Regions from separate parts of the Rhizobium sp. AN5 genome, predicted to be linked through region 1. Evidence: riboswitches for the same ligand, from Rfam matches in the RefSeq annotation. Region 1 holds a riboswitch; each other region holds the start of a gene.
What was found. A riboswitch is a leader RNA that binds a small molecule or an ion and turns the genes downstream of it on or off. The one in region 1 is predicted to bind cobalamin.

Region 1 (7,206 bases):
GTGACCGCCGCATTGTTTGACATGTTCTGCGGCTTGAACGGCATGACGGACAGGCCACGCCTGACGAAGGCGCGGGCAAGGCCAGCCACCATCAGCGATTTGCCGACATCCGAGCCGGTTCCCTGAAACATCAGCACACGTGCAGTCATGTCAGTATTCTATCCCGGCCTGCGCCTTCACACCTGCCTTGAAGTGATGTTTGACGAGGGTCATTTCCGTCACCATGTCGGCAGCGTCGATCAACGGTTGTTTGGCGTTGCGGCCGGTGACGATGATATGGAGATCGGATCTACGGTTGGAAAGCGTTTCGACGACCTCTTCCAGCGGCAGGTAATCGTAGCGGAGCGCAATGTTCAGTTCGTCGAGAACCAGCAATCCGATCGTCTCATCAGCCATCAGTGCTTTCGCTTCGTCCCAGGCCTTTTTAGCTGCCGCGACATCGCGCTTCAGGTCCTGCGTGTCCCAGGTAAATCCCTCGCCCATGGTGCGCCATTCCACCCTGTCGCCGAACAAAGTCAGGGCCTGCTGTTCACCCGTCGACCATGCGCCCTTGATGAATTGGACGACGCCGACCCGCCGCCCTGTGCCGAGCATGCGTAAAGCAAGACCGAAAGCGGCCGTGGATTTGCCTTTGCCGGGGCCGGTATTGATCATCAGCAGACCTTTTTCGATGATCTTTTCCGCGACTTCGGCATCCTGAACCGTCTTGCGGTTGACCATTTTCTGCCGGTGGCGTTCGGCTTCGCTGTCGCTGATATCGCGTGTCATCGCGTTTTCCTTCTCGTCCAGCGGCGCGGGACCGTATGCCCCCGCCATTCGGAGCGGCGACTATACTCAATTTGCCGCACCCGGCAATCGACAAGCCGGCAGCATTGACCGTCACGCCCGTTCAGCCTAAGGGTAAGGCACTGACGGTCTTTTCCCGGCAACGGGAAAAGCTAAGAGGGAACACGGTTCCACCCCATACCGGGTCATTCCGTGGCTGCCCCCGCAACTGTAAGCGGTAAGCCCGCGCTGTGAAGCCACTGGACCATAAAATTGGTCCGGGAAGGTGGTGCAGGGTGTTTTAAAGCCGCAAGCCAGGAGACCTGCCGTTTCAGGAAAAAACGTCTGCCGGGCGGGGTGCTCCGGTCAGCCGGTCGAATTGATTTGCAGCCGCGCTTTTCAGTGCGCTGTTTTCGACATCCGCACCCCGATGAGTTTAAAGGCGCGGAAAGCGGAACGGTTTGGATATTACCACAACATCTTCTTGTGCGGACGGGACAATGGAAGTCAACACAGCTTCCGGCGTGGTCGTTTTTGTCTGCCGAAGCTGTCGCGACGACACCGATCCCAATGCGGAGCCGCGCCCCGGCACCATCCTTGCGGAAGCTGCCATAGCAAAAGCGCGTGACTCCGGCATCGATGTTCGCTCCGTCAATTGCCTTGCCAATTGCAAACGCGGCCTCAGTGCCGTGCTGCGCGGTGCCGATGGCTGGTCCTATGTATTCGGCGGGCTGACGCCCAACGATGCGGAAGACCTGCTCGAGGGCGCGCAAATGCTGGCCGCCTCCTCAGATGGCCTGATGCCCTGGCGCGGCCGCCCCGACACATTGAAGCGCGGCATGGTGGCGCGCATTCCCCCATTCGATTTTACCGAGGAGAGATCATGAGCACCCTTCTGGACCGCGTTCCCTGCACCATCGTCACCGGCTTTCTGGGGGCTGGAAAAACCACGCTGCTGCGCGGTCTCCTCGAAAAGCTTGATGGCAAGCGGCTTGCCATCATCGTCAACGAATTCGGTGATATCGGCATCGATGGCGATATCCTCAAGGGATGCGGCATTGAAAGCTGCCCAGAGGAAAACATCGTTGAGCTGGCCAATGGCTGCATCTGCTGCACGGTGGCGGATGATTTCCAGCCAGCAATCGAACAGATTCTGAGCCGCCAGCCGAAGGTGGAGCATATCCTCATCGAGACCTCCGGCCTTGCCCTGCCCAAGCCGCTGGTGCAGGCATTTCAATGGCCGGCCATCAAGAGCCGCGTGACGGTTGACGCTGTGGTAGCTGTCGTGGATGGCGCTGCCCTTGCCGAGGGTCAGGTGGCGCATGACATGGAAGCACTTGCCGCCCAGCGCGCAAATGACGAAGCGCTCGATCACGACGATCCGGTCGAAGAGGTTTTCGAGGACCAGATCGCCTGTGCCGATCTTATCGTGCTGACCAAGGCGGATCTGCTCGATAGCGCCGGTCTGGACAAGGCGAAGGCTCATATTCTCGAGCATTTGCCGCGAGCCGCAAAGATCGTCGTCGCCTCGAATGGCGCCATCGATCCGGCCGTGCTGATCGGCCTTGGTCTTGCGGTTGAAGAGGATATCGAAAACCGCCGCACCCATCACGATGGTGAACTCGACCATGAACATGACGATTTCGACAGCTTCGTCATCGACCTCCCGGCCGTGACCGATCCGGAAGCGTTGGCGGCTCGTATCGCCGAGACGGCGGCTGCAGAAAATGTTCTGCGCATCAAAGGTTTCGTCGAAGTATCCACCAAGCCGATGCGCCTGCAGGTGCAGGCAGTCGGTAGCCGCGTCAACCATTATTACGACCGTCCCTGGGCGGCCGGTGAAGAGCGCCGCAGCCGCCTCGTCGTCATAGGCGAAAAGGGCCTCAACCGCGAAAAGATCGAACAGATGCTGGCCGCCTGATAGACATGCACATTCTCGCCACCACATCCTCGTCTCTGGACGACCTGATCGAGCCGGTTGATCTCAACCAACCGCGATCGGATGTGGTGATGCTGTCTTTTTCGGCAAGCGATCTTGCCGGGCTGGAACAGGCATGGCGGCAGGCAGGGCGCGCACTTCCGTCCCTTTCTGCCGCCAACCTCTCCGAGCTTCGGCATCCGATGTCGGTCGATCTGTGGATCGAAAAGACGGCCGAACATGCCCGTGTCATCCTTATCCGGATTCTCGGCGGCGCGGAGCGCTGGCGCTATGGCGTCGATCAGCTCAGTACTATGGCGCGGCGACGTGGCATAAAACTTATGCTCCTGCCGGGTGAATGCAGTGAGAGAGACGAAAAGCTCGAAGCGGCCTCGACCGTTGATCGCCAGACGTTGGCGTCGGTCCTCGCCTTCTTCCGCGAGGGTGGGCGGGAAAATATGGACCGGCTTGCCACTGGTCTTGCTGCCTTTGTAAGTGGTGGCGCATGGCCAGATATCCAGGCTCAGCCGCTGCCGAAAGCCGGCTTTTACCGGCCCGGTAAAGGCGTCGTGGATCAGGCAGAAGCCTGCGCCGGTTTTCCCGCCGATGCAGCTGTCCTTCCCATTTTCTTTTACCGCTCCATGCTTCTTGCGGCCGATGCGGCGCCCGTGGATGCGCTTTTTCACGCGCTCTCTCAGCGCGGTTTTGCGCCGTTGCCGATTTTCGTCAGCGGCCTCAAGGATGGGGAGGCGATCTGCTTTCTCGAAACCGTACTGCCCGAACTCCAGCCCGCCGCCATCGTTGCCGCCACGGCTTTTGCCAGTCAGATGGACGACAGCGGTAAAACCCTGTTTGACCGCCTAGGCGTGCCGGTGTTTCAGGTGGTTATGGCGACGACGCGACGGGACGGCTGGGCGGAAAATGCGCGCGGTCTCAACCCTTCCGATCTTGCCATGCATGTGGTCCTGCCGGAACTCGATGGCCGGATTCTTGCTGGCGCGATCTCATTCAAGCAGGTGCGGACTGATGGCGGTATCAGCCTCATCAATGTACCGGAGGCTGATCGCGTCGAGCAGGTGGCAAACCGCATCGCTGCCTTTCTGCGGTCGAAACAGTCCACGCCACAGGAACGGCGGATCGTCATTCTGATGCCGGACTATCCCGGTGCTGCGCCGGGGCGCACGGGTTATGCCGTTGGTCTCGATGTGCCGCAAAGCGTGCTTGAAATGCTGCGCGATCTGGCCGCGGCAGGATATGTGGTTTCGGATATTCCCGAAACGGCACGGGCTTTGCTGGATCGTGTCGAGCAGCAGAAAGCGGCTGTCGGACTTTCAGACTATCGTGATTTTCTTTTGGGTTTGCCTGAAGGGGTTGCCGCCTCCGTGGATGGCACGTGGGGTTCGGCCGAACAGGACGACGCACTAGCCGATGGCGCATTCCGTTTTCGCGTCGCCCGTTTCGGCCAGATATTCGTGGCCCTGGCACCGGATCGTGGGCGAAATGAGGATCGGCGGGTGGATTACCATGACCCTGCCCTGCCGCCACGCCATGCGTTGGTCGCTTTCGGCGCCTGGATGCAGCGTGTCGCAGGGGCGCATGCCATTGTGCATGTCGGTGCGCATGGCACGCTGGAATGGCTGCCCGGCAAGACAGTTGCGCTTTCCCGCGATTGTTTTCCTGAAATCGTCACCGGGTCTTTGCCGGTGGTCTATCCGTTCATCGTTTCCAATCCGGGCGAAGCGGCGGTTGCCAAACGGCGGATCGCTGCCGTCACGATCGGCCATGTTCCGCCTGTGCTGGTAGATGCCGGGCTTTCGCCGGAACAATCGGCTCTGGAACAGCTCGTCGATGAATATGCGCAGGCGGATGGGCTGGATCGCCGCCGTCGTGACCGGCTGGCGAAACTGATTGTTGAAAAGGCGCAGGAAACCGGGCTCGCGGCGGATGCGGGCGTGGGGGCTAAGGACGATGCCGATGAGGCGCTGTCGCGCATCGACGCCTTCCTCTGCGACCTCAAGGACTTTGCCATCAAGGATGGCCAGCATGTTTTCGGCCGCTACCCTGAGGGCGAGATCGATCCTCTGAGGCTGGAAAGTGCAAGGGCGGAAAAAGCAGCGCTGCTTGCCGCGCTTGATGGCCGCCATATTGTCCCCGGCCCTTCCGGCGCGCCCGGGCGCGGACGGCTCGACGTGCTGCCGACGGGCCGCAATCTTTATGCCGCCGATCCTCGCACCATGCCGACGCCGACGGCTTTTGAACTAGGCCGCATGGCGGGTGAAGAGGTGCTTCGGCACCATCTGCAGTCCCATGGCGACTGGCCGAAGCATCTGGTTTTCGATCTCTGGGGCAGCGCCAGCCTGCGCAATGGCGGCGAGGATGTGGCGCAGGCGCTGCATCTGATGGGGGCGAGACCAATCCATGACCTGGCGACGGGTCGCGTCACCGGTATCGAGGTTTTGCCGCCGGCGAGTATCGGGCGGCCGCGTGTCGACGTGACATTCCGGATTTCCGGCCTGTTCCGCGACATGTTTCCGGCGTTGATCGCTCTTCTAGACGCCGCCGCCAAGGCTGTCGCGCGGCGGGAGGAAGCGCCGGGTGACAATCCGCTGGCGGAAGAGGCGGCCGTGCTCGGGCACATACCGGCACGCATCTTCGGCTCGGCACCCGGCACCTATGGTGCAGGCACAGAGGAGAAACTCGCCAGCGGAAAATGGGAAGAACGCGAGGAACTGGGCCAGGCGTATCTGGATGCGGCGAGCCATGCCTTTGGCGGTGCGGATGGGCTTGAGATTTTCGAGGATGCCGGTTTTGTCGAGCTGGTGCGCCGGGCCGATCTTCTCATTCACACCGGCGACGATCCGGGCCGCGATCTTCTCGATGGCTCGTCAGATGTCGCCTTCATTGGTGGTTTTTCCGCCGCAAAAGCAGTCCTTGGCGGCGTTGCCGATATCGTGGCGCTGGATGCGACAGATCCCGCGCGTCCGCGCGCGCGGTCTATTTCGCAGGCGCTGACACGGGTGGTGCGGGCCCGTGCCGTCAATCCGCGCTTTATTGCCGGGCAGATGCGGCACGGTCCGCGCGGGGCGGCGGAATTTGCCGAGACGGTTGACCGGCTGATCGGCTTTGCCGAAACCACCCACGCCGTTTCCTCCTCGCTGATCGAGGCGCTTTATGACGCCTATTTCGGCAATGAGGATGTTCGCGATTTCATCCTGCGGGAAAATCCGAAAGCGGCGGAGGTCATGGCGACGCGCTTTTTATCCGCCCGTCGTCGCGGCCTGTGGCACAGCCGCCGCAATGCGGTGGATGCGGAACTTGAAATGCTGATCCTGCCCCGTTCTGAAAGGATTGGAGCATGAGGACGGCCGTTTCCGATCCCGTCCAGCCGTTTGGCCGCCGTGGCACGTGTCCGGCCTTATCGACCCCGATGCTGACCGGTGACGGCTACCTGTCGCGGATCGCATTCGAGGCAGATATTACGCCTCGCGATATGATCGCGCTTTGCGATCTTGCTGAGCGGCACGGCAACGGGGTGATCGACATCACGGCACGCGGCAGCCTCCAGTTCCGCGGCCTGACGTCGGAGAGCGCCTGCGACCTGGAGAATGATGTTCTAGCGCTCACTTTGCCGCTTCGCGACGGACTTGCAGTTGAGACCTCACCTCTTTCCGGTCGGGACGATCGGGAAATCGCCGATGGCAGTGCTATTGCGGATGAGATTCGCAGAGAGGCTGCCGCGCTGGCGCTGCATGACAACCTCGCCGCCAAAATGTCCGTCATCATCGATGGGGGCGGCCGTCTCCTAATGGGAGATTTGCTTGCCGATATCCGTCTGAAGGCGGTGCGGCTCGATCATCGAGTTTTCTGGCAATTGCTTGTCGGAGGCCCGGAGAGCAAGGCGCTACGCGCGGGATTTGTTGAAGCCGACAAGGCGGCGGATGTTGTCCTGTTGCTGCTCGTTCATCTGGCCGGCAAAGGACCGCTTGCCCGTGGCCGTGATCTGGATTTGCGGACGGTAAAGGCGATTTGCGGAGACCGCCTGGTAGATTGCGAGAGTGAAGGCGAGACGCTTGCGCCTTCTTCGCCCTTGGGACTCATGCCGGCCGGTAACGGCACTTTTGCTGCCGGTATCACGCCTGCTTTCGCGCAAGTTCGTGCTTCCGATCTGTCGCGGCTCTGCGCGCAGGCGCGCGTACTTGGTATAGAAACATTGCGGTCGTCGCTCAATCATAGCCTGCTATTTTTCGGGTCGCGGGATGCTTGCGATGCGTTGATGCGGACTGCGGACAGTGCCGGTTTCATTACAGGGGCAGGTGATGCGCGATCTTCCATCGCCGTCTGTCCCGGCACGCCAGGGTGCGCTTCGGCTTTCTTTCCTACACATGATCTAGCCGCCTTTGCATCGCGGGAATTAGCTTCCCTGCTCGATGGCTCCTTTACACTGCATATTTCCGGCTGCGGCAAAGGTTGCGCGCATCCCGCCCCCTCGTTTTTGACCTTTTCCGGCACCGCCGATGGTCTGG
Region 2 (7,206 bases), on a different contig from region 1:
TTTAAACAGGGATCTTGCCAGTCAGCAGGCGGCGTTACTGCAAAGAACCGAATCTGACCTACAGGCAGCCAATGCAGCCTTGCAGATGGTGACCTATTCGACCCGAATTGCAAAAGCGGAAGCCACGCGAAAACAGAAGCTGATGGCGAAGGGGATGTATTCTGGAATCGGAGAGGATATAGCGGACACAATACAACTTGAAGATACAAAGCTGCAAGCTGCCAAAGTCGCCGTTGACAAACTCACCAAGGAAATGAACTTCGCGCGCCAAGGCATCTATATCGGCTCCGATTTGCAATCGCTGCAAAATCTTCAGCAGGAAATTCGCACACGGTCCGCAGATCTGCTGCAGATCCGGATGCAGATGACCACCATGCAGACGCGCAAAAGCGAGCTCGAAACGCTGGCATCGGCGGAGAGCGCACGTATTGAAAGGCTGACCCGCGCCGATCTTTCCATTCCACCGGGCACAACGCTCTACAAGCCCGTGGCTGCGACCGGCCGTGAAGTGGTTGCAGGCGACACGCTGGCGGAGGCGCTTGACTGCCGCAACGCTTTCGTCGTGGCGATTTTTTCAGAGCGTCAGGCACAGGCGCTTTCCGTCGGTTCTCGGGTGAAGGTGAGTTCCGATGCCTGGGCGGAAGAAACCGTTGGGGTGGTGGAGCGCTTGGTGCCGCGTACTACCGAACGTGTCGACCTCGATTATGCCGTGCCCTTTCCACCAACAGAGCGGCGAGAGCTCTACGCCTATATTCGCATGGACAGCAGCGCACAGGAAAAATTGACCGAGAACGGCGCCTGTTCGGTCGGCACGTGGGTGAGTGTGAGCCTGCCGCGCGAGTGGCTCGGCAAAACCCGGAACTATGTGCATGAAGCATCAGCCAGCCTGTTCCAGTTTGCAAAGACCTCCGTCAGCGAATTGCCGGATGTCAGGCAGGCCGCATGGGCACTGATCGAAACGTCGCGTGATACGCTATCCGCACACACTGGTATCGAGTGGCCACAACAGCGGCCGGACGTGCCTGGCCGGGCACATCAGCCCGATATCATCACCCAGCACCCTTTCGGCAATACGGATGCCACCGGAAAGGCACCGCGCACCCAATCCTGACACCCGCATGGATTGGACGGGCCCCTGCGGGAGTGCGATGCAAACCCGCAGGGCGACCCACCACCTGTTTAAGACACTCGAAGCAACCTCATTCACGCGCGGCTTGCCGCGCGCCTGACCAACCATGAGGATAAGTCGATGTATTTCAGCCCTGATGGCGATGTTCAGTCGGTACTCTACGTCAATCTTGTCATCGCCCTTTGCGCGATCCTGTTTACCATACTGGCCGACCCGCGAAGGGTCCTGGACCGGTTGGCCTTCAGTGCGATTATGCTGCTGTCTCTTGGCCTTTACATATTTTGGCGCGCCACCGATACGCTGCCACCCTTCGAGCTTTCTCTGGAGACTGCCTGGAACTACATTTATTTCACCTTCGAGCTGATCTCCGTTCTTTACGCCATCGGCTCGATCCTGATCCTGACGAGGCGGACGGACTGGTCTTTTCTGGCTGATAGAGGGGAAGCCGCGATTGCAACTAATCCCGATGCGCCACTCGTTGACGTCTTTATCTGCACCTACAACGAACCTTTGAACGTCCTTGAGAAGTCGGTTATCGCGGCCCAGGCCATGCAATATCCGCAGCTGCGTGTTTTTGTCTGCGACGACACGCGCAGGCCGGAAGTGCGGGACTATTGCGAGACGGTCGGCGTCAATTATGTGACGCGCCCGGACAATAGACATGCCAAGGCGGGAAATCTGAACAATGCACTTCAACACACCAATGCGCTGCCACAGGTTTCTGATTTCATCATGGTTCTGGATGCGGACTTCGCGCCACAGGCCAACTTCCTTCGTCGCGTAACCGGTCTTTTCGCCGATTCCAAGGTAGCGGTTGTGCAGACACCGCAATTTTACTTTAATTGCGACCCAATCCAGCACAACCTCGGCATCCGCAATTCCTTCGTCGATGATCAACGTGTATTCTTTGATGTATTCCAGCCGGCTAAGGACGCGGTCGGTTGCGCTTTCTGCGTCGGGACGAGTTTTGTCGTGCGGCGGGCGGCGGTCAACGAGCTCGGTGGGTTTCCGCATGATGCACTTTCCGAAGATATGCTGCTGACCTACCGCCTGATGGAGCGAGGTTACGTCACACGCTGGCTCAACGAAAAACTCAGTGTCGGTCTATCGGCTGAGGGCCTGCCAGAATATATCACGCAACGCACGCGGTGGTGCCTGGGCACCATTCAGATCGGCCTTCTGCGGACGGGACCATTGTGGCGTGGCAAGTTTACGCTGACACAAAGGCTACATTATCTGCACGGGCTGTTTTGCTGGCTGTCGAAGCCTTTCATCCTCTGCCTGTTGCTGGCACCATCGATCTACTGGCTGACAGGCGTTTCCGCCCTCCAGGCTGACGAGCTGATGTTCATGAAATTTGGACTGTCGTCACTGGCTTTGTTTTGGGCCTACTCCACCTGGATATCGGGAAAACGAACCCTACCGCTGTTCACCGAAGTGACGCATGCGTTGACCGCTGTTCCCATACCATCACGTTGTTTCAGGCTATGCGCAAACCCTTCGGACGTCCCTTTAAAGTCACGGAGAAAGGTGGTGACCGGTCACAGGTGCGCATTCACGGCCCCACAGCGCTATTTTTCGCAATCGTCACCGCCACCTCCGCGGTTTCAGTTCTGCTCGCCGTTTACGCATGGGACGCCCCTGTAGAATTTTCGGCGCGAGATTGTCTCAACCTCATCTGGTCGGCGGTCGCCATGGTGATTGCCTTCACCAGCCTCATCTGCTGCATTGAATTACCACGTGTCGACAAGGAAGAGCCGATCGGCGTGGATCTCGAAGGCCGTTTGCAGTGCGGAAACGAGGTGAAGGCGGTACGGATCGTGGCGCTTTCGACCGAAACCGCGACCCTGGCGGATTTCAACCGGTCTTATGCCGAGGCAGAGTCCCTGTATGTGCCCGATGTGGGCTGGTTGCAGATCGATGCAACGAAGGTCTCGCAAACGCCCGGCAAATTCAGTCTCACCCCTACTGCCGACCAGCATCGTGCAATCTTGAGGCTGCTTTTCCGCAATGCGCCCGAAAATGTCGCGGAACAGGGCGACCTCTTGAAGTCCATGCAGATGTTACTCGCAAGGGCCTTCAGCTGAGACATGCCGCGCGAACACGGGACCGTGCTCGACGTAAACCGCAAGCTAGAGGCGGGCTTGTTTGGAAAAGCGCCTACCAAATGGGAAACTCATGTCTGTCAAATCGATCATCGCGACAGTTCTCATGACCTGCTTCACAACAGGAGTGGTCGCTGGTGGCGATGGGCGCACCGGTTCCGGATCAGTTCGCGACCGCCTTGCTGTGAGCTTGTGTACGGGTCTCGTTGGGAAGATGGACAAATCCACCACCCCCTTCGTATTTCGGAGCTTTGAGCCTGCACCGGGCGGCGAAGCGCTTGATCCCGCTCTTTCAAATGCGGGTTTCACCTATGACAATGCCCTGGCGACGATTGCCCTTTTTTCCTGTGGCAACGATGCCGAAGCAAAAAGGGTTGCCGATGCGCTGCTGCTCGCCGTCAACAACGATCGCTATTACAGCGATGGCCGCCTGCGCAACGCCTACCGTTCCGGCCCCGTTGCGAACGAAAACGATGCTATGCTTTTGCCCGGTTTCTGGAGTGAGGCCAGCAAGACGTGGGTCGAGGATGACTATCAGGTGGGCAGCGCAACGGGCAACCTGGCCTGGGCGGCACTTGCGCTTCTCACTGCCAGTGAACGATCAAGCAATCCGTCGTATGTACAGGCCGCGACCAAACTCATGCGCTGGATCGATGCGCATACGGCGGGCGTCCGCGATATCGGCTACACAGGTGGCACATTCGGTCATGAGCACGCACCGGCCAAACTCGAGTGGAAATCGACGGAACATAATCTCGATGTGTATGCCGTTGCGGGTTGGCTCGCCGAAATTGAGGGAGCGCGCGCCTGGCAGGCGATGCGGGACAAAACACGCAAATTTCTTGATGCGATGTGGAATGAGCAGCAGGGACGGTTTTACGTCGGCAGCCTGCCCGGAAGCGACACACCCAACTCGAGCCAGTCCGGAATAGATTCCGAGCTCTGGCCCATTCTCGCCGTGCCGGAGTTTCGGGGCCGCAGTGGGCGTGTTCTGCACTGGGTTGATCGGCATTATGCGGTCGCGGGAGGTTTTGATTTTAACGACGATCGGGATGGTGTGTGGCTGGAAGGTACGGCCCAGGCCGCGCTGGCATTTCAGCAGGTCGGCGATGCCGAGCGGGCCGAGGCGCTGCTTGCCACCATCGCCGCACAAATATCTCCCGATAACCTGATCTACGCGACAGTCGGGGACGAACTGACGACCGGGCTGATGATCGGGCCGACCTCGACCTTTGCCGACTTCAAATATTTCAGGTTGCCGCATGTCGGGGCCACTGCCTGGGCAATCCTTGCAGCGAAAGGCTGGAACCCTTTTCTTAGAAAAAGCGGTTGTATTCGTCTTTGTGAGGGATAACTGTCCGTCTCGGCGGCAGCAGGAGGATATTGCTCCAGGCCGTTGCGCCGGAGATTGAAAACTGGGACGCATGACGCTGCTGAAAGCGGCGAAAAGCGTAAAACCGCAACGTTGACTGCCGCGCCGAATGCAATCTATTCGGTCGGAACCGGCGATGGAAACGCAGACTTAAGGACATAAAGATATCGTTATATGATGTTGACCGATGACGTGGCTTACAATATGGTCATCACGCCTAAGGTTCCCCAGTCGTTGCACGCAACGTGCCGGGGCTAAGAGGGAAGTCGGTGCTCCGTGTCATGCGGAAAAGCCGACGCTGCCCCCGCAACTGTAAGCGGCGAGCTGAAGTCCAATATGTCACTGGTTTACCCCGGGAAGACGGACGGAAGTGATGATCCGTGAGCCAGGAGACCTGCCTTTGGTGAAATAACGTCCACGGGCGGGGTGTCCCAGTGTGCCGTAGCAAAGGCTGCATTGTCGCGGCCTGTCTTGCTATGCGTCCGCAGACCCATGCCCCCAACTTTATAGGGGCACAACATGTCTCAGACCTGCATTTTTACGATCACGAGCGTACCCTTCGATGAGGACTATCGTCCTTCAGAAAATACGCGCATCACCACCAATTTCGCCAATCTGGCCAGGGGCGAAAAGCGGCAGGAAAACCTGCGCAATGTCATGCGCATGATCGACAGCCGCTTCAACGCCCTCGCGCACTGGGATAATCCCAAATCGGACCGATACTCGGTCGAGTTGGAGATCATTTCGGTCGACATGAGCTTCGATGTCGCGGGTGAAAAATTTCCCCTCATCGAGATACTGAAGACGACGATCATCGATCACAAAACCAGTGAACGTATCGACGGCATTGTGGGGAATAACTTCTCCTCCTATGTGCGAGACTACGACTTCAGCATTGTGCTGCCGGAGCATAACAAGAGCGTTCCTGCCTTCAGCATTCCGGCCGACTTCGGCGACCTGCATGGAAACCTGTTCAAGTCCTTTCTGCGGTCGGATGCCTACCGCTCGCACTTTCGCAAGCCGCCGGTCATTTGCATCAGCGCCTCGACCAGCAAGACCTATTACCGGACCGAAAATCATCACCCCGTGATGGGCGTCGAATACCGGCAGAATGGGTTCTCGTCCACCGACCAGTATTTCGGGAAAATGGGATTGCAGGTTCGCTACTTCATGCCTGCATGCAGCGTTGCGCCGTTGGCCTTCTACTTTGTTGGGGACTTGCTGGGCGACTACTCCAATATTGAGCTAATCGGCGTCATCAGCACGATGGAAACGTTTCAGAGAATTTATCGCCCCGAAATCTACAATGCGAACGCAGCAGCCGGGACATTTTACCAGCCCAACCTGAAGCACCAGGACTATTCGCTGACCCGGGTCATTTACGATCGCGACGAACGAAATCGCTTGGCGGTGGATCAGGGTAAGTTCACCGAAAAACACTTCATCAAGCCATACCGCGCCGTCCTTGAGCAATTGTTTGCTCACCGCCCCGCCTGAGCATCACTTAGAAGAGGTCCCATCGTGAAGAAACTTCTCCCCACATCGACCGCTGGCAGCCTGCCGAAACCCTCCTGGCTTGCGCAGCCCGAAAAACTGTGGTCGCCCTGGAAGCTGGAAGGCGAGGAATTACTGGAAGGCAAGAGAGATGCCCTGCGCCTTTCACTGGACGATCAGCAACAGGCCGGCATCGACATCGTCAGTGATGGCGAGCAAACACGCCAACATTTCGTCACGACTTTCATCGAGCACCTCGACGGGGTCGATTTTGCAAAACGCGAGACAGTCAGAATTCGCGATCGCTACGATGCGAGTGTCCCGACAGTCGTCGGCGCCGTGTCTCGCCAGAAGTCCGTGTTCGTCGAAGACGCCAAGTTTTTGCGCCAGCAGACCAAACAACCCATCAAATGGGCGTTGCCGGGTCCGATGACGATGATCGATACTCTCTTTGACGGCCATTATAAGAGCCGTGAAAAGCTTGCCTGGGAATTTGCCGGAATACTCAACGAGGAAGCAAAGGAATTGGAGGCTGCCGGCGTCGATATCATCCAGTTCGACGAACCTGCCTTCAACGTTTTCTTTGACGATGTGAATGACTGGGGTGTCGCCACTTTGGACAGGGCAATTGAAGGGCTGAAGTGCGAGACCGCCGTCCATATCTGCTACGGTTACGGCATAAAGGCCAATACGGATTGGAAAAAGACACTCGGGTCAGAATGGCGGCAGTATGAGGAAACTCTCCCCAAGCTGCAGAAATCCGGCATCGGTATGATCTCCCTCGAATGCCACAATTCTCATGTCCCAATGGATCTTCTGGAACTTGTTCGAGGTAAGAAAGTGATGGTCGGGGCCATCGATGTGGCAAGCGATACCATCGAAACCCCGGAGGAAGTCGCTGCAACGCTGCGCAAGGCGCTTAAGTTTGTCGACGCAGATAAACTTTGCCCCTGCACCAATTGCGGCATGGCCCCCCTGTCTCGTCGTGTGGCAAGAGACAAGCTGAATTCCTTGAGCGCAGGAGCTGAGATCGTCCGAAGAGAGCTCACTGTTTAGTTTTTTGATAGTCTGAACCTGCGGATGGCAGCCGTTCGCCGCCACCGCGC
Region 3 (7,206 bases), 2.0 Mb from region 1:
TCAGGGCTTGGTGGAGCCGGGGATTTCAACCTTCAGCGTATCGCCGGCAAGCTCGCTGCCGAGTTCGACGGCCTTGGTCTTCTTGTCGTAAACGCAGATATGGCTGATCGTCGCATCCGCGCCCCCATTCTGACCGGTGAATTTGGCCTTGCCGGTGAGGACGGCGAGGCCATAATTCTCGCTGCCCACCGGATCGACCACCACCTTGGCGTCCTCGATCATGTCTTTGCCGGCGCCAAGGCACGCCGTCTGCACATCCGCCACGAATTCCTTCCACGCATCGTCAGACGATGCGACGGCGGGTAGCGCCAGCGAGGAGAAGGCGGCGAGAAGCAGCGCGCGCTGGATCATGGGGCGGGTCATGGAATTTCCTTCCTGCAATTTCATCAAAAGCGAACCGATAGGGTGGAAAACGGTACGCCAGGGTTGTGAAACAAATGTGGTGGCGGCTGGCTTGAGAGGAATTTTCTCTTTTGTCGGAACATTTTGATATTTCACAGGTTGCCCAAACAGAGGTTCGCTCCTATGGTCCGCTCACACGGTTTCTAGGAGCGGTAACCCGCTGCAAAAAGGAGTAAAAACCATGGCCTTCGAACTTCCTGAACTCCCATACGACTACGACGCGCTTGCACCATACATGTCGCGCGAGACGCTCGAGTTCCATCACGACAAGCACCACAAGGCATATGTCGACAACGGCAACAAGCTGGCGGCGGAAGCCGGTCTTTCCGACCTTTCGCTTGAAGAAGTCGTGAAGAAGTCCTTTGGCACCAATGCTGGTCTCTTCAACAATGCTGCCCAGCATTACAACCACGTCCATTTCTGGAAGTGGCTGAAGAAGGACGGCGGCGGCAACAAGCTGCCGGGCAAGCTGGAACAGGCATTCGCCTCCGATCTCGGCGGTTACGACAAGTTCAAGGCTGATTTCATCGCTGCCGGCACCACGCAGTTCGGCTCCGGCTGGGCATGGGTTTCCGTCAAGAACGGCAAGCTCGAAATCTCCAAGACCCCGAACGGCGAAAACCCGCTGGTTCATGGCGCAGAACCGATCCTCGGCGTCGACGTATGGGAACACTCCTACTACATCGACTACCGCAACCTGCGTCCGAAGTACCTCGAAGCCTTCGTCGACAACCTCATCAACTGGGACTACGTCCTGGAGCGTTACGAAGCCGCTTCCAAGTAAGTTTTGCGGATTGTAATTTTTTGAGCACCCGGCCCCCCAAAGGCCGGGTGTTCTGCTTTTGAGGTCGACAATCCAGCATGTCGCTCCCACTTGTCACAAGCCTGTCATCCGCCCGGTTTATCGCGGCGCATCATGACTGAAAAAACCACACCGCTCTTCTCCTTCGGCATCGTTGCCGATCCCCAATATGCCGATGCCGAGCCCCGCCCGGATATGGGCCGGTATTATGCCGAAAGCCCGAAAAAGCTTGGCGAGGCGATCGACGCCTTCAATCGCGAGGAACTGGCCTTCGTGGTGACGCTGGGCGACATCATCGATCGCGGTTTTGAAAATTTCGATGCGATCCTTGGCGTCTACGAGCAGCTTCGCCACCCTTCGGTGATGCTGCCGGGAAATCACGATTTCGCCGTTGCCGCCGAACACCTGTCCGCCATCCATGCCCGCCTCGGCATGGCGTCGCCCTGGCACGATTTCACCATCGGTGAGATACGTTTCGTGGTGCTTGACGGCAACGAGGTCAGCCTGTTTGCCCCGCCGCCCGGCGATCCGCGCCGCACGCTGGCGCAAGAGCGTCTGAAGCGCCTGCAAGAGGTGGGTGCGATCAATGCGCAGGACTGGAATGCGTCGCTCAGCGACGAACAGTTCGAATGGCTGCGAACCGTTCTGCAAAAGGCGGATGCGGCGGGTGAAAAAGTGGTCATTTTCTGCCACTATCCGGTCTATCCGGAAAACGCCCATAATATGTGGGATGCGCCCCGCATCCTTGATCTTCTGGATGTACACCCTTCGGTCGTCGCATGGTTCAGCGGCCATAATCATGAGGGCAATTACGGGGTGCAGGGCAACACTCACTTCGTCAACTTCAAGGGCATGGTGGATACGCCCGACCAGAACACCTTCGCCATTGCCGATGTGTTTGCCGACCGAATCGTCATCCGCGGTTTCGGGCGCGAGGACGATAGGGTGCTGGAGCATTTGCGGCATAACGCTGCCGTGCTTTGAAGCGAGCATAACCCTCTCAACCGTCATTACTCTCCCTGTCACAGGAATGACGGTTGAGACGGGGGCACCGACACAGAACGAAGGTTGAAAGACGCGCTAAATCAGTTGCTTTACGCGCCTGCTTGATTCGTCGTTCGTTCCGAAGTCCTCAGCTGATTGCTCTGCCAGCCGCTCATCCACAATTGCCGCAACCTTTCGCCTTCCATCTTGAAAAAGCTGCCGGTTGTCTTGCAGGTCAGAACGCGGTCGGAGCGGAAATTGCGGATCGCTTGCCTTAGCTCGCACCAGGCGACGATATTGGTCGTCTCCGAATAATAGATCATGGCGATGGGCCGGATCTGTCGCCGGGTCTCCGCGCCGGTTTCATCGCCATAGGTTATGTCCAGCCGCTCCTCGTCGCGCACCGCCCGCCTGACCATGGCAAGATCGACGCCGGCGGGTGAGGGCGCGATGCTGCCCCAGGCGTGCAGGGCATTGGCGGACAGGGTTTTCGACAGGGGTTCGGGCAGGGATGCGGCAATCTTGTCGCTGACCTTTTTGGCCGCCTGCCGCAATTCGGTATCGCCAGTGCGCGCGACCATGGCGAGTGCAAGCACGATCGCCTCCGTCTCCTCGATGGAAAACATCAGCGGCGGCAGGTTGAAGCCGGGACGCAGGATGTAACCGACGCCGCGTTCCCCTTCGATCGGCACGCGCATGGTCTGAAGGGCCGAAATATCGCGATAGACCGAGCGCACCGTGACCTCCAGTGCCTCGGCAATGGTCTGCGCGGTGATCGGCCTGCGCGCCACCCGCAGGATCTGGATGATCTCGAACAGTCTCGATGCCTTGCGCATTGCCGTTTTCCCGGAGGTTTCCCAACGCAACTGACACAACGCTGTCAGTTGGCTTTTCCTATAAGCAGCAAAACACATTGAGAAACATGAGTTTTCCCGAATGTGTAGCAAACTGTCTTGGGAGATACTGACATGAGTTACGCCGAAAATCTCTGGCTTTTCTTTCTGGTCCTGTTCGGCATCATCATCCTGCCGGGCATGGATATGCTGTTCGTGCTGGCAAGTGCGTTGACGGGTGGCAAAAGAACCGGGCTTTCCGCCGCAAGCGGCATGAGCGCCGGCGGCATGGTGCATTCGCTCTACGGTGCGTTGGGCGTCGGCATGCTTGCCGCCTGGATGCCGTCGCTGTTCCTGCCGCTGCTGGTCGCCGGTGCCGCTTACATGGTCTGGATCGGCGTCGGCCTGATGAGCAGCGCTATCACTGTCAATGGCGATGAGGCACAGGCGAGCGCCTCTGTCAGAAAGGCGTTCTGGCGGGCCGTGCTCACCTGCCTTTCCAATCCGAAAGCCTATCTCTTCATGATGGCGATCTATCCGCAATTCCTCAAACCCGACTATGGTCCAATCTGGATGCAGGGGCTGGTAATGGGCGCGATGGTGGCCATCACGCAGTTCACGGTCTATGGCGCTCTGGCGCTGACGGCGGATAAAAGCCGGGCATGGCTCGTTTCCTCGCCTGCCGCGACGATTTTCATCGGCCGCGCCGCTGGTTTCATGCTGATTGCCGCAGCCCTGGTTACGCTTTGGGAAGCACTCTCCTAGACTTCTGTTTTCTTGGGGAAATTCACTGCAATGTGACTTCTTTTCGCCATGCGGAAAGGGCATCCTCGCGCCGTTCATCGCGCGTTCGGCATCTGCCGGAATCAAGGAGAAAGTGTATGAAACTGAAAACCATCGCGGCGGCCATGCTTTTCGGCTGTCTTTGCGCCGGAGCGGTCTACGCTGCCGGCGAAGTCGAAAAACGTGAAGGCATGATGAAGCAGATCGGCGGCTCCATGGGTGCGCTTGCTGCCATCTCCAAGGGCCAGAAGCCTTATGACGCCGAAGTCGTAAAGGCTGCCGTGACGACCATCAGCACCAACGCCAAGGCTTTCCCCGACCAGTTTCCCCCAGGCAGCGAGACCGGCAGTGCTGCGGCACCCGCGATCTGGGAAAATTTCGATGACTTCAAGTCCAAGGCCGCCAAGCTCGGTGCCGATGCGGACAAGGTCCTCGCCAGCCTTCCGGCCGATCAGGCAGGTGTCACCACCGCCATGCAGACCCTCGGTGCCGATTGTGGTGCCTGCCACCAGACCTACCGTCTGAAGAAATAATCCTATTAAGAACGCCGCTTCACGGCGGCGTTTTTTCAGCGGGAATGACGCCTGATCTCATCAGGTGATAATGGGGAGAGGGGTCATGGCCTCCATTTGGACGAAGCTCGCGGGCGGGATCGCGGTGGCGGCCATTGCCGGTTTCGGCATTTTCGCCTGGGTGACCGCGCCTGTGCGTCAGGCACCCAGCCACTGGGTGAGCCTTGGCGAGCCGGACCTTGCCAATGGCGAAACGCTGTTCTGGGCGGGCGGCTGCGCAAGTTGCCATGCGGCACCAGATGCCAAGGGCGATGCGCTTTTGACGCTCTCGGGCGGGCAGGCGCTGAAAAGCCCCTTCGGTACCTTTCATGTGCCCAATATTTCCTCCGATCCTCAGCATGGCATTGGCGGCTGGACGCTTTCGGAATTCGGCGATGCGATGACGCGCGGCGTCGGCAAGAACGGCGAACATCTCTACCCGTCCTTCCCTTACGCCTCCTATGCCCGCATGACGCAGAAGGACATCAACGACCTCTTCGGTTATTTGCGGGTTCTGCCCGCCAGCCAGAATGATGCGCCGGATCATGAACTGCCGTTCCCCCTCAACATGCGCATGGCATTGGGCGGCTGGAAATTCCTCTATTTCGATACATCCGCGCCACCCCGCGTCGAGCTTGCCGATGCCAATGCCGAATTGCTGCGCGGCCAATATCTGGTGGAAGGCCCGGGCCATTGCGGCGAATGCCACACGCCGCGCAATGCGCTTGGCGGTTTTCTGGATGGCAAATGGCTGGCCGGTGGTCCCAATCCCGAAGGCGAGGGCCGCATTCCCGATATCACCCCCGGCTCGCAGAGCGTAGGAGGCTGGGAGGCGGCCGATATTGCCAACTATCTGGAAACCGGCTTCACCCCGGAATTCGACAGCGTCGGCGGCTCCATGGTCAAGGTCCAGCAGAACATGGCGCATCTGACGGCCGATGACCGCAATGCGATCGCCGCCTATCTGAAGGCCATCCCGGCGCGGTAGCCCTTTGCCGTCATGTCTGACTTGATCCGGCATCCAGCAACAGTGCGCAATTCTCACGCCGGCCTGCCATTGACTCCCACCCGCACCCATCGGATAACGATCGTGTGATGGTTCCTTCCGGGCGTTCCGGAAGGTGAAAAGGGAACACGATAGGGAGACATCCTCATTCGTGGCTGCCCCCGCAACTGTGAGCGGAGAGCCTGAAACGAAATGCCACTGGTAAGCATCTCGCCGGATATGGGCGAGGGCAATGCCGGGAAGGTGTTTCAGGTTTTGACCCGTAAGCCAGGAGACCTGCCATCACGGAAATGTCCATGCCGGCGGGGTGTCCGGAAGAGCGGAATTTCAGGGTGGTTGCGCTTGAACGTGCCGCCCTGTGTCAGTCTCGTATCCCCGTGGTGAAGTGTATCGCATGCGGCTGCACGGCGTTTTGCCGTTCCGCCGCGTCTAAAGGCGCGGGGTCGCGCCGTAAGAGGGGTCACCATGTCCATCAACCAGAATACGGCAAATGCCGCCGTTTCAGCAAAAACGGGCAGCTTCGCGCAATCGCTGACGGCGATCGTGCTTGGCCTGTTCGTCGTCGGTTTTGTCGGCTTTTCGCATGTGGAAGCCGTTCACAACGCCGCGCATGACACACGTCATGCCAATGCTTTCCCTTGCCATTGAGGGGGAAAGCATGTCGTTCTTTCGCAATATCGTTTTTACCGCCGTCCTCGTCGGCATCGTTGGCGGCTTCGCCGTTTCGGCCATGCAGGCTTTCGGCACCACGCCGCTGATCCTGAAGGCGGAAGCCTATGAAAATGCCGGTGGCGAAGCGCCCCATAGCCATGATGCTCCGGCCACGACCGGTGCTGCCATTCCCGCGCACGAACATAGTGAGGAAGCCTGGTCTCCGGCAGACGGCTTCGAGCGCACCGCCTATACGGTAGCCGCCAACGTGCTGACCGCCATCGGTTATGCGCTGGTGCTCACCGGCCTCATCTCGCTGCGCGGCACCAATGCCGGCTGGCGCGAAGGCCTTTTGTGGGGTGTGGCCGGTTTTGCCGCCGTCATGCTTGCGCCGATGATCGGCCTGCCGCCGGAACTGCCGGGCAGCCCGGCCGCCGCGCTTGAGGCGCGTCAAATCTGGTGGCTTTCGACGGTTGCCGCGACCGCAGGCGGCATTGCGCTGATCGCATTCCGGCGCGAACCCTGGGCAATCGTGCTCGCACTGGTGTTGATCGTTGCTCCACATGTGGTGGGCGCGCCCCTGCCGCCGGAAGGTGAACATGCGCTGGCACCGCTGCCGCTGGAACGACAGTTCATCGTCGCCGCCACCGTGACCAGCTTTGTCTTCTGGGCCTTGCTCGGAACATTGAGCGCGTTTTTCCTGAAGCGCTTCCAGTCGGCTTGAAACCATGCAGGACGCAGCCGAATGGAGTGACGAACTCGATGCGCTGCGTTTTGCCGTTCCCGGTCACGGCGCTTCCTGCGCCGTGCATCGCCTTGCTTTCAAGGCAGTCCTCGGCGTCAGCCCGGAACGGGAAGCGGCGCTCGCCTATTTTCATGAGAATGAGGCTGCCTTTACGGCCGCAGCCCTTGCCAAAATAAAACGCTCGGCTTTGCCGGCCGGTCGCAGTCTGCATCTCAACAGCCGCGATATCCGCCGTGCGATTGCGGGGGAGGGAGCGGAGCCTGCGCCCCGCGCGTGCAGGGTGCTTGATCGCGGGTAATGCGCGATATTGTCCGGACGCTCATGCTTTGCGCGCCCTCATTCCTGTGACAGGCACAGGAATGAGGATGAGAGGATCCGCAAAACTCTCGACACCAAGGTGAGCTTCACCGGTGTTCCGCCGCAAAAATTCCAAGTTCCGCCTCGGCTTC
Region 4 (7,206 bases), on a different contig from region 1:
GAACCGGCGACCCCCGCCAGAATGATGGCGCTGTTGCCGTGCCCTGCCCGCACCGCCAGAAGGCTGACCAGCGAAAAAGCCACAAAAGCCCCGATCAGGGCGCCCGCCGGCATCGTCAGGAACCCCGCCCCGAAGCCCAGAAGCGCCACGGCCACTGCCCCGGTTGAGGCGCCTGCGGAAATACCGAGGATATAGGGATCGGCGAGCGGGTTGCGCAGGAGTGATTGAAGCACCGCACCGGCCAGCGCCAGCGAGGCGCCACAGCACGCGGCAACAACGGCGCGGCTGAGACGGTAACTCCAGACGATGCCCTCATCCAGCGGCTCCAGCGGATAACCCGCATGAAAAACACGATTGGCAATGGTCTTTGCCACCACGTCGAACGGAATGGCAGTCTCGCCGATGGCCGCACCGCCAATCAGCGCGACGAGCAGCAGGGCGAGTGCGGCAAATGCCAGACCCGCCCTGCCAAGATTGACGGAAAGACCGTTCACTTGGCGAGACCGGCTGTGGAAATCGCCTCAGCCAGCGTTTCAATGCCTTCGATCGTGCGGATAGTCGGGTTCATCGCCTGCGCGTCCATTTCGAAGACATGGGCCGCCTTGACGGCGGGCATGATGCTGGCAACCGGATCGGTAGCGAGGAACTTGAGCTTGACGGCGACGTCATCGGCGGGGAAACGCCGGCGGTCCATCTTGCCGGCAACGATCACGGACGGATTGGCCTTGGCGATGGTTTCCCAGCCAACAGTCGGCCATTCCTCATCGCTTTCGATAACGTTCTTCAGCCCGAGCGCGGACATGATGTAACCCGGCGCACCATTGCGGCCCGCCACGTAAGGATCGATATCCAGCTCGGCGCTGGAGAACCAGAAAACTGCTGAAATCTTGCCATTCGCCGAAGCGATCTTGGCGCGGGCGGCTTCCTCACGCTTTTTCAGGTCGGCAACGACTTCCTCGCCGCGATCCTGCACGTTGAAAATTTTCGCAAGGTCGCGGACCTCCTGGTAGATCAGGTCCATGGTGAAAACGGACTTGCGCACGCCGTCGCCGCCGCCGGAATTATCCTTGCCCATGCAATCGGCAGGGGAGGTATAAACGGGAATACCGAGTTCGGCGAATTGCTCCGGTGTTCCAACAACGCCTTCGGGACCGATCTGCCACTGGAACTGCGTCGTCACGAGGTCCGGCCTCTTGCCAACCACCGCCTCGAAGCTCGGATCATTGTCGGCAAGCCGCTCCACCTTGGCATTGGCGTCTTCGTAACCCTTCAGAACCGGGCCGATCCACAGCGCCGTGCCCACCACCTTGTCGGCAACGCCGAGCAGATAGAGAACCTCGGTCGTGCTCTGGCCGACCGATACTGTGCGGGCGGGCGCCTGCTTGAAGGTGATTTCGTGACCGCAGCTATTGATCGTCAGCGGATAGGTGGTTTCGGCAGCCTGAGCGGCACCGGGGGTCAAGGCCGCTAATGCGACAGCCAGAAGACCGGCGGAAACCGGCAGGTGTTTGAAATGAAACATATGTTCTCCAGTCTAAATAAAGTGGCGTGATCCGCAGGCCGCGCGTCAAAACGCGTAGTGACAGAGCGACAACAAGTGTGGAGATGGAGAACGGGACTTTAAATACGTTTCCGCGGACGGAAAGGTCATAATTAGCTCCTCTTCCGGGCATCCCCGCCCGTAACGATGGTCAATATTATGACGGCAGGTCTCCTGGCTCACGAATATGCGCCGTTCATCTGCCTTCCCGCACCTTGAAGGGTGCAGTGGCATGACGCTTTTCAGGCGTCACGAGGATGAACGGCAATCCGCTTACAGTTGCGGGGGCAGCCACGGCATTGGGCGATAGAAATCGCCCGCACCATGTTCCCTATTAATCCCTTTGCCCTTCGGCTTCAGGAACCGTCGCTTTCTGACATAAGGGGCAAGCGACGGGGCGTCAATTGCGATAGTGCTGCAGCTCAGCACAAAGACGGGCCTGCCAGAGCGAAAATTTTTGTAGCACCGGAAGGCGCCGGTTGCGGCGCGTCTTTGGACATGGTGGTAAGAGTTTCAATCACCACCAGCCCGGATTGCGCAATAAAATCAGTAAAGAGACTATTGTCGCTGATGGTGTCGAGGCGCACCAGCTCATCGTCCAGATCGGAAAAATGCCGCCTCACAAGCGCAATCGCATCCATGTCCGCACCCGCAACGACCGGACCGATAATGTGGCCCCGCCCCGCCGCACGGCGCAGCGCAAAAGCGATAAGACGGTCCGCCTCAAACACACCGTAACCCGCATTCTGCGTCAAAAGTCGCTGTAAAACGTTCCGGCGCGAAACGCCAAAAGCCGCCCGGTCTAGTTCCACCACATCAGTCAGATGACCTGCGGATAACGGCTCTATTTGTTGTTTTCTGCCGGGCGGCGGTATCTCGAAAAGGCAATTCGCCCTTCCCCGGAAGAGATATACTTTTTCCGCATCGCCGGCAAAGCCCAACCTTGAAAACAGCCGCCGCGACGCTCCCGTCGCGTTCAACCGCAGGGAGACAGCGGGGAATGTCGCGACAAGTTTCTGCACCAGCCATGGTGCTACGCCCTGCCCCTGCAAACGGGGGGAAACAATGACCATGCCAAGCGTCGCAAACCCCTGATCATAGGGAAAGAGCATCGCGGTTGCGACAACACGGTCGATCTCATCGAGCGCAGCAAGACCCACGCCGCATTGCCGCAGAAAACACCATTCATTCGCGTGATATCGCCATCCGACGGCCATGGAGAGTGCATGCAGATGATCGGCATCCACCTCCGCGATATCCACGGTCCGCAGTTCGAAACTATCGACTTTGAGCAGGTCCATAACCAACGGCCCTCATCCCCTACGGCTCACAACCTTCATCCGGTCCCGGCCTAGCCCACGACATCCGACGGTAGCCGGTTACGCCAGCACGAATTTTCTGAAAGCACTGGAAGGTCACAACAATCTACCGAAATCATCCGCATTTCAGCAGATAAACGTCGCAGTCCATTCTAAGCTTTCGGGATGACAATCCGGTCAGCGGAGACGACCATTGAACGCAATCGAAATCCTTGAGCGTCTCGTCGGTTTCCCGTCGGTCGTCGGAACCGCCAATGGCGATATTGCCGGCTGGATCGCCGATTATCTTGAAAGCCACGGCGCGAAAGTATCGCTGCTTGCGGGACCGGAGGGCGACCGCGCCAATCTCTTCGCCACCTTCGGCCCGGCCGATCGCGCCGGATATGTTTTGTCCGGCCATATGGATGTCGTGCCCGCCAGCGAGCCGGAATGGTCTTCCGATCCCTTTACGCTGCGGGCGGAAAATGATCGTCTCTACGGGCGCGGAACCACCGACATGAAGGGTTTTCTGGCCACGGTTCTCGCCGCGGCACCTGCATTTGCGCGCATGGCGCTGAAACGTCCCGTGCATATCGCCTTTTCCTATGACGAGGAGGCGGGTTGCCGTGGCGTTCCGCATCTTCTCGCCAGATTGCCTGAACTGTGCGCCCAGCCGGCGGGCGCAATCATCGGCGAGCCCAGCAATATGCGGGCGGTTCGTGCGCACAAGGGTAAAGCAGCAGCTCGCATTACCATCCGTGGCCGTTCCGGCCATTCGTCACGCCCTGATCAGGGGGTGAATGCCATTCACCTGATGACCGGCATCATGGCAAAGGCCGTGGAGACGACACATGAGCTGACGAAAGGCCCCTTTGAAGCGACCTTCGAGCCGCCCTATTCCTCGCTGCAGATCGGCACGATGAAGGGCGGCCAGGCGATCAACATCATCCCCGATTTCTCGGCCATCGAGCTGGAAGCGCGGGCAATTTCCGGCACATCGCCGCTGGAACTGCTCGGGCCGGTTCGCGCAAGCGTCGAGGCTCTTGCAGCAAAGGGTGTCGATATCGAATGGACGCCTATGAGCGATTACCCGGCGCTTTCGCTTGCAGCCGATGCTCCGCTTGTTCTGCTTCTGGAGGAATTGACCGGCACCCCCTGTCTCGCCGCCGTCAGCTACGGCACGGAGGCGGGGCTGTTCCAGGCGGCAGGCATCGACGCCATCATCTGTGGGCCGGGGGATATCGGCCGCGCCCACAAGCCGGACGAGTTCATAACGACGGGCGAACTTTCGGCCTGCCAGTCGATGCTGGAAACACTCGCAAGCCGCTGTACGGCTTGAACCTTCGGGAAGCATAGATTTCAGATGACGTTTCTCTTCAATTCCGACGCCAAGCGTGGCGAAATTTTCCGGCAGGCTCTGGCCGCAGAACTGCCTGATCTGCCGTTTTCGATGGATGCGTCAACTGTCGATCCCGACGCAGTCCGTTACCTCATCACCTGGACGGTACCACAGGACATTGCCCGATATCGCAATCTCGAAGTCCTGTTTTCGATCGGCGCGGGTGTCGACCAGTTTCACATCGAGGCGATCCCTCAGACGGTAAAGGTCGTACGCATGGTGGATGAGGGCATCATCCGCATGATGCAGGAATATATCTGCCTCGGCGTACTTTCCCTTCACCGCAACCTGCCGGTCTATTTAAACCAGCAGCGCCAGCAACTGTGGAATGCCCTACCCCAGCGTCAGGCTGAAGAGTGCCGGGTGGGCGTTCTCGGCCTCGGCATGCTGGGCGTTGCGGCGCTGGAGCGGCTGAAACCTTTCGGCTTTCCGCTTTCCGGCTGGAGCCGCTCACCGCGTCAGATCGATGGCGTCACCTGCCATCATGGCGACGACGGCCTCAAAGCCATCCTCTCCACCAGCAATATTCTCGTCTGCCTGCTGCCTCTCACCGACGAGACCACCGGGCTTCTGAACGCCGAGCGTCTGGGGATGCTTCCCGAAGGGGCGGGGCTGGTTCACGCCGGGCGCGGCAAACAGCTCGATCACGACGCTTTGCTCGATGCACTCAACAGCGACAGGCTTTCAGGTGCGGTGATTGACGTTACCGATCCGGAGCCCCTGCCCAAAGACCACCGCTTCTGGACCCACCCGAAAATTCTCCTGACGCCGCATGTTGCCAGCGTCACCCAGCCCCATTCCGCTGCCCGCACCGTCGTCGAAAATATCAAACGATACGAATCCGGTCTCGAACCGCTCGGCCTCGTTGACCGTAGCCGCGGATATTGATCCTACCGTTCCAAGAAAGGACACCCATGTCTCTCCTCAAGACCATCGACACCAATCCCGCCTTTGAACCGAAAGCCTCCAAGGCCCTGCCCGAACGCCTCATCGCCGGCGACCCGTCGTTCAAAACCTGGCCGCTAGATGAAGCCCGTGATGGCACCGTGCATACTGGCATATGGGAAGCGACCCCCGGCGAAAGCCGCTCGATCAAGGGCGAGACATTCGAGTTCTGCCACATTATCGAAGGCGTTATCGAGATCACACCGGAAGGCGGCGCGCCGCTGCGTTACACAGCGGGCGACAGCTTCGTCATGAAGCCCGGTTTCGTTGGCGTCTGGAAGACAATCGAAACCGTGCGCAAGATCTATGTGACTGTGAACGGATGATTTGCCGAACAGCATGCCTGGCATCCCGGCTGATGGAGAGGCATTTTTGAGAAAAGCGATGGCTGGCAATCCACAGGTGGATGCCAGCCATGGTTTACATGGGTATCCTGCCCGGATGCGTTTCGACCGGATTTACGGCCCTCGATCGGACCCGCCGCAAGATTTTCGGCGCGGTCTTCATGCCCGCCGAAGATTGCGCTGTGGGCCACCAGCAAAACAGGATTTTCGTTCACCGCCCCCGCCGCAGTCGGTCGATGCTGCTTGCCATCAGGGAGTAGCTTTGGCGCATATCCACAGAGGATCATCCATGACGCTCAGCTTCGATCCAGACAGCCTGTCCCTGCCGATCGGCCATTTCATCGGCGACCGGCTGATCCCGGCTAAAAACGGCATCGACATGCATCGTCCTTCGGACGGCATCGAATATGCCGGTTGCCCGAAGGCGGATGCGGCACTTGTCGATGAGGCGGTACAAACCGCCAAAGCCGCACTGAAGAGCAGCAACTGGGGCAGCGTACGCCCGCGTGAGCGCACCAGGGTGCTGCAACGCTGGGCAGACCTGATCGAGCAGGAAGCCGAGACGCTGGCGAAAATAGAAGCGCTCTCCTCGACCCGGCCCGTGGGCCACCTGATTGCCGGCGATATCGCCGTCACTGCCGAACAGATCCGTTTCTTTGCCGAATTTGCGGACAAGGAGGGCGGTGATCTCGTGCCGACCGACGATACAAGCGTCGGCATGATCATGACCGAGCCCTATGGCGTCGTGGGCGCCATTACGCCCTGGAATTTTCCGGTGTCCATGGCGGGCTGGAAGCTTGGCCCGGCACTCGCAGCCGGCAATGCCGTAGTGCTGAAACCATCGGAAATGACGCCCTTCTCCAGCATTTTCATGGCGCAACTGGCCATCAAGGCAGGGCTGCCCGCCGGGCTCATCAACATCGTGCTGGGTGACGGGCCTGTGACAGGCAATGCCATCACCGGCCATCCCGAAATTTCCAAGGTCAGCTTCACCGGATCGACGGCAGCAGGTTCGGCCATCATGGCCAATATCGCGCGTACCGGCGTCAAGCCCATGACGCTGGAACTGGGCGGCAAAAGTCCGCAGCTGGTTTTTGCAGATGCCGATATCGAAAAAGCCGCCGCCGCGATCGCCGGCAATATTCTGTCCAATGCCGGGCAGGCCTGCGTTGCCGGCTCGCGCATCATCGTTGAAGAGAGTGTCGCAGAGGCGCTTTCCGCCGCAATCATCGCCCGTATGAAGACGGTGAAGCCCGGCCCGACCTGGGACGAAGCAACACAGTATTCGCCGATCATCTCCGAAGTGCAGCGCCAGCGCATCGACGGCATCGTGCAGGCGGCCGTCGCCCATGGCGGCGAATGCCTGACGGGCGGCGCGATCATGGACGGTCCGGGTTATTTCTACCAGCCGACCTTGATCGCAAATGTCGACCAGACCTCCCCTGCTGTCACAGAGGAGATATTCGGGCCAGTGCTGACCCTGCAAACGTTCAAGACGGAAGAAGAGGCGCTGGCGCTCGCCGATCATCCGACCTACGGTCTTGCCGCGGGTCTTTTCAGCCGCGATATCTCGCGCGTCATGCGCCTGTCGCGCGCCATCCAGGCAGGAACGATCTGGGTCAACCGTTATGGCCGCTCCCGCGACCATATCCTGCCGACCGGCGGTTACAAACGCTCCGG

Region 2: linked by a shared signal. The riboswitch ahead of CRP02_RS03335 (DUF1852 domain-containing protein) and the one ahead of CRP02_RS25405 (DUF1636 family protein) in region 1 are both predicted to bind cobalamin.
Region 3: linked by a shared signal. The riboswitch ahead of CRP02_RS15410 (CbtB domain-containing protein) and the one ahead of CRP02_RS25405 (DUF1636 family protein) in region 1 are both predicted to bind cobalamin.
Region 4: linked by a shared signal. The riboswitch ahead of CRP02_RS05770 (ABC transporter substrate-binding protein) and the one ahead of CRP02_RS25405 (DUF1636 family protein) in region 1 are both predicted to bind cobalamin.

The regions. Positions count from the first base shown of each region.
Region 1 covers NZ_OCMJ01000004.1:2,613,672-2,620,877, reverse strand. Annotated here, with positions in the region: gene CRP02_RS25415 (cobyric acid synthase) at 1-149, opposite strand, end outside; gene cobO (cob(I)yrinic acid a,c-diamide adenosyltransferase) at 151-768, opposite strand; cobalamin riboswitch at 896-1,111, shown strand; gene CRP02_RS25405 (DUF1636 family protein) at 1,266-1,652, shown strand; gene cobW (cobalamin biosynthesis protein CobW) at 1,649-2,686, shown strand; gene cobN (cobaltochelatase subunit CobN) at 2,692-6,042, shown strand; gene cobG (precorrin-3B synthase) at 6,039-7,206, shown strand, end outside.
Region 2 covers NZ_OCMJ01000002.1:512,694-519,899, reverse strand. Annotated here, with positions in the region: gene CRP02_RS03350 (HlyD family efflux transporter periplasmic adaptor subunit) at 1-1,111, shown strand, start outside; partial or broken gene CRP02_RS03345 (glycosyltransferase family 2 protein) at 1,250-3,216, shown strand; gene CRP02_RS03340 (hypothetical protein) at 3,308-4,588, shown strand; cobalamin riboswitch at 4,810-5,023, shown strand; gene CRP02_RS03335 (DUF1852 domain-containing protein) at 5,126-6,103, shown strand; gene CRP02_RS03330 (methionine synthase) at 6,128-7,156, shown strand.
Region 3 covers NZ_OCMJ01000004.1:622,672-629,877, forward strand. Annotated here, with positions in the region: gene CRP02_RS15375 (hypothetical protein) at 1-363, opposite strand; gene CRP02_RS15380 (superoxide dismutase) at 584-1,186, shown strand; gene CRP02_RS15385 (metallophosphoesterase) at 1,319-2,188, shown strand; gene CRP02_RS15390 (helix-turn-helix transcriptional regulator) at 2,299-3,024, opposite strand; gene CRP02_RS15395 (LysE family translocator) at 3,157-3,786, shown strand; gene CRP02_RS15400 (c-type cytochrome) at 3,903-4,337, shown strand; gene CRP02_RS15405 (c-type cytochrome) at 4,423-5,343, shown strand; cobalamin riboswitch at 5,435-5,660, shown strand; gene CRP02_RS15410 (CbtB domain-containing protein) at 5,827-6,009, shown strand; gene CRP02_RS15415 (CbtA family protein) at 6,020-6,736, shown strand; gene CRP02_RS15420 (hypothetical protein) at 6,741-7,055, shown strand; gene CRP02_RS15425 (type 1 glutamine amidotransferase family protein) at 7,162-7,206, opposite strand, start outside.
Region 4 covers NZ_OCMJ01000003.1:519,121-526,326, forward strand. Annotated here, with positions in the region: gene CRP02_RS05765 (FecCD family ABC transporter permease) at 1-494, opposite strand, end outside; gene CRP02_RS05770 (ABC transporter substrate-binding protein) at 491-1,522, opposite strand; cobalamin riboswitch at 1,687-1,923, opposite strand; gene CRP02_RS05775 (GNAT family N-acetyltransferase) at 1,963-2,841, opposite strand; gene argE (acetylornithine deacetylase) at 3,053-4,177, shown strand; gene CRP02_RS05785 (2-hydroxyacid dehydrogenase) at 4,202-5,125, shown strand; gene CRP02_RS05790 (cupin domain-containing protein) at 5,152-5,508, shown strand; gene CRP02_RS05800 (aldehyde dehydrogenase family protein) at 5,816-7,206, shown strand, end outside.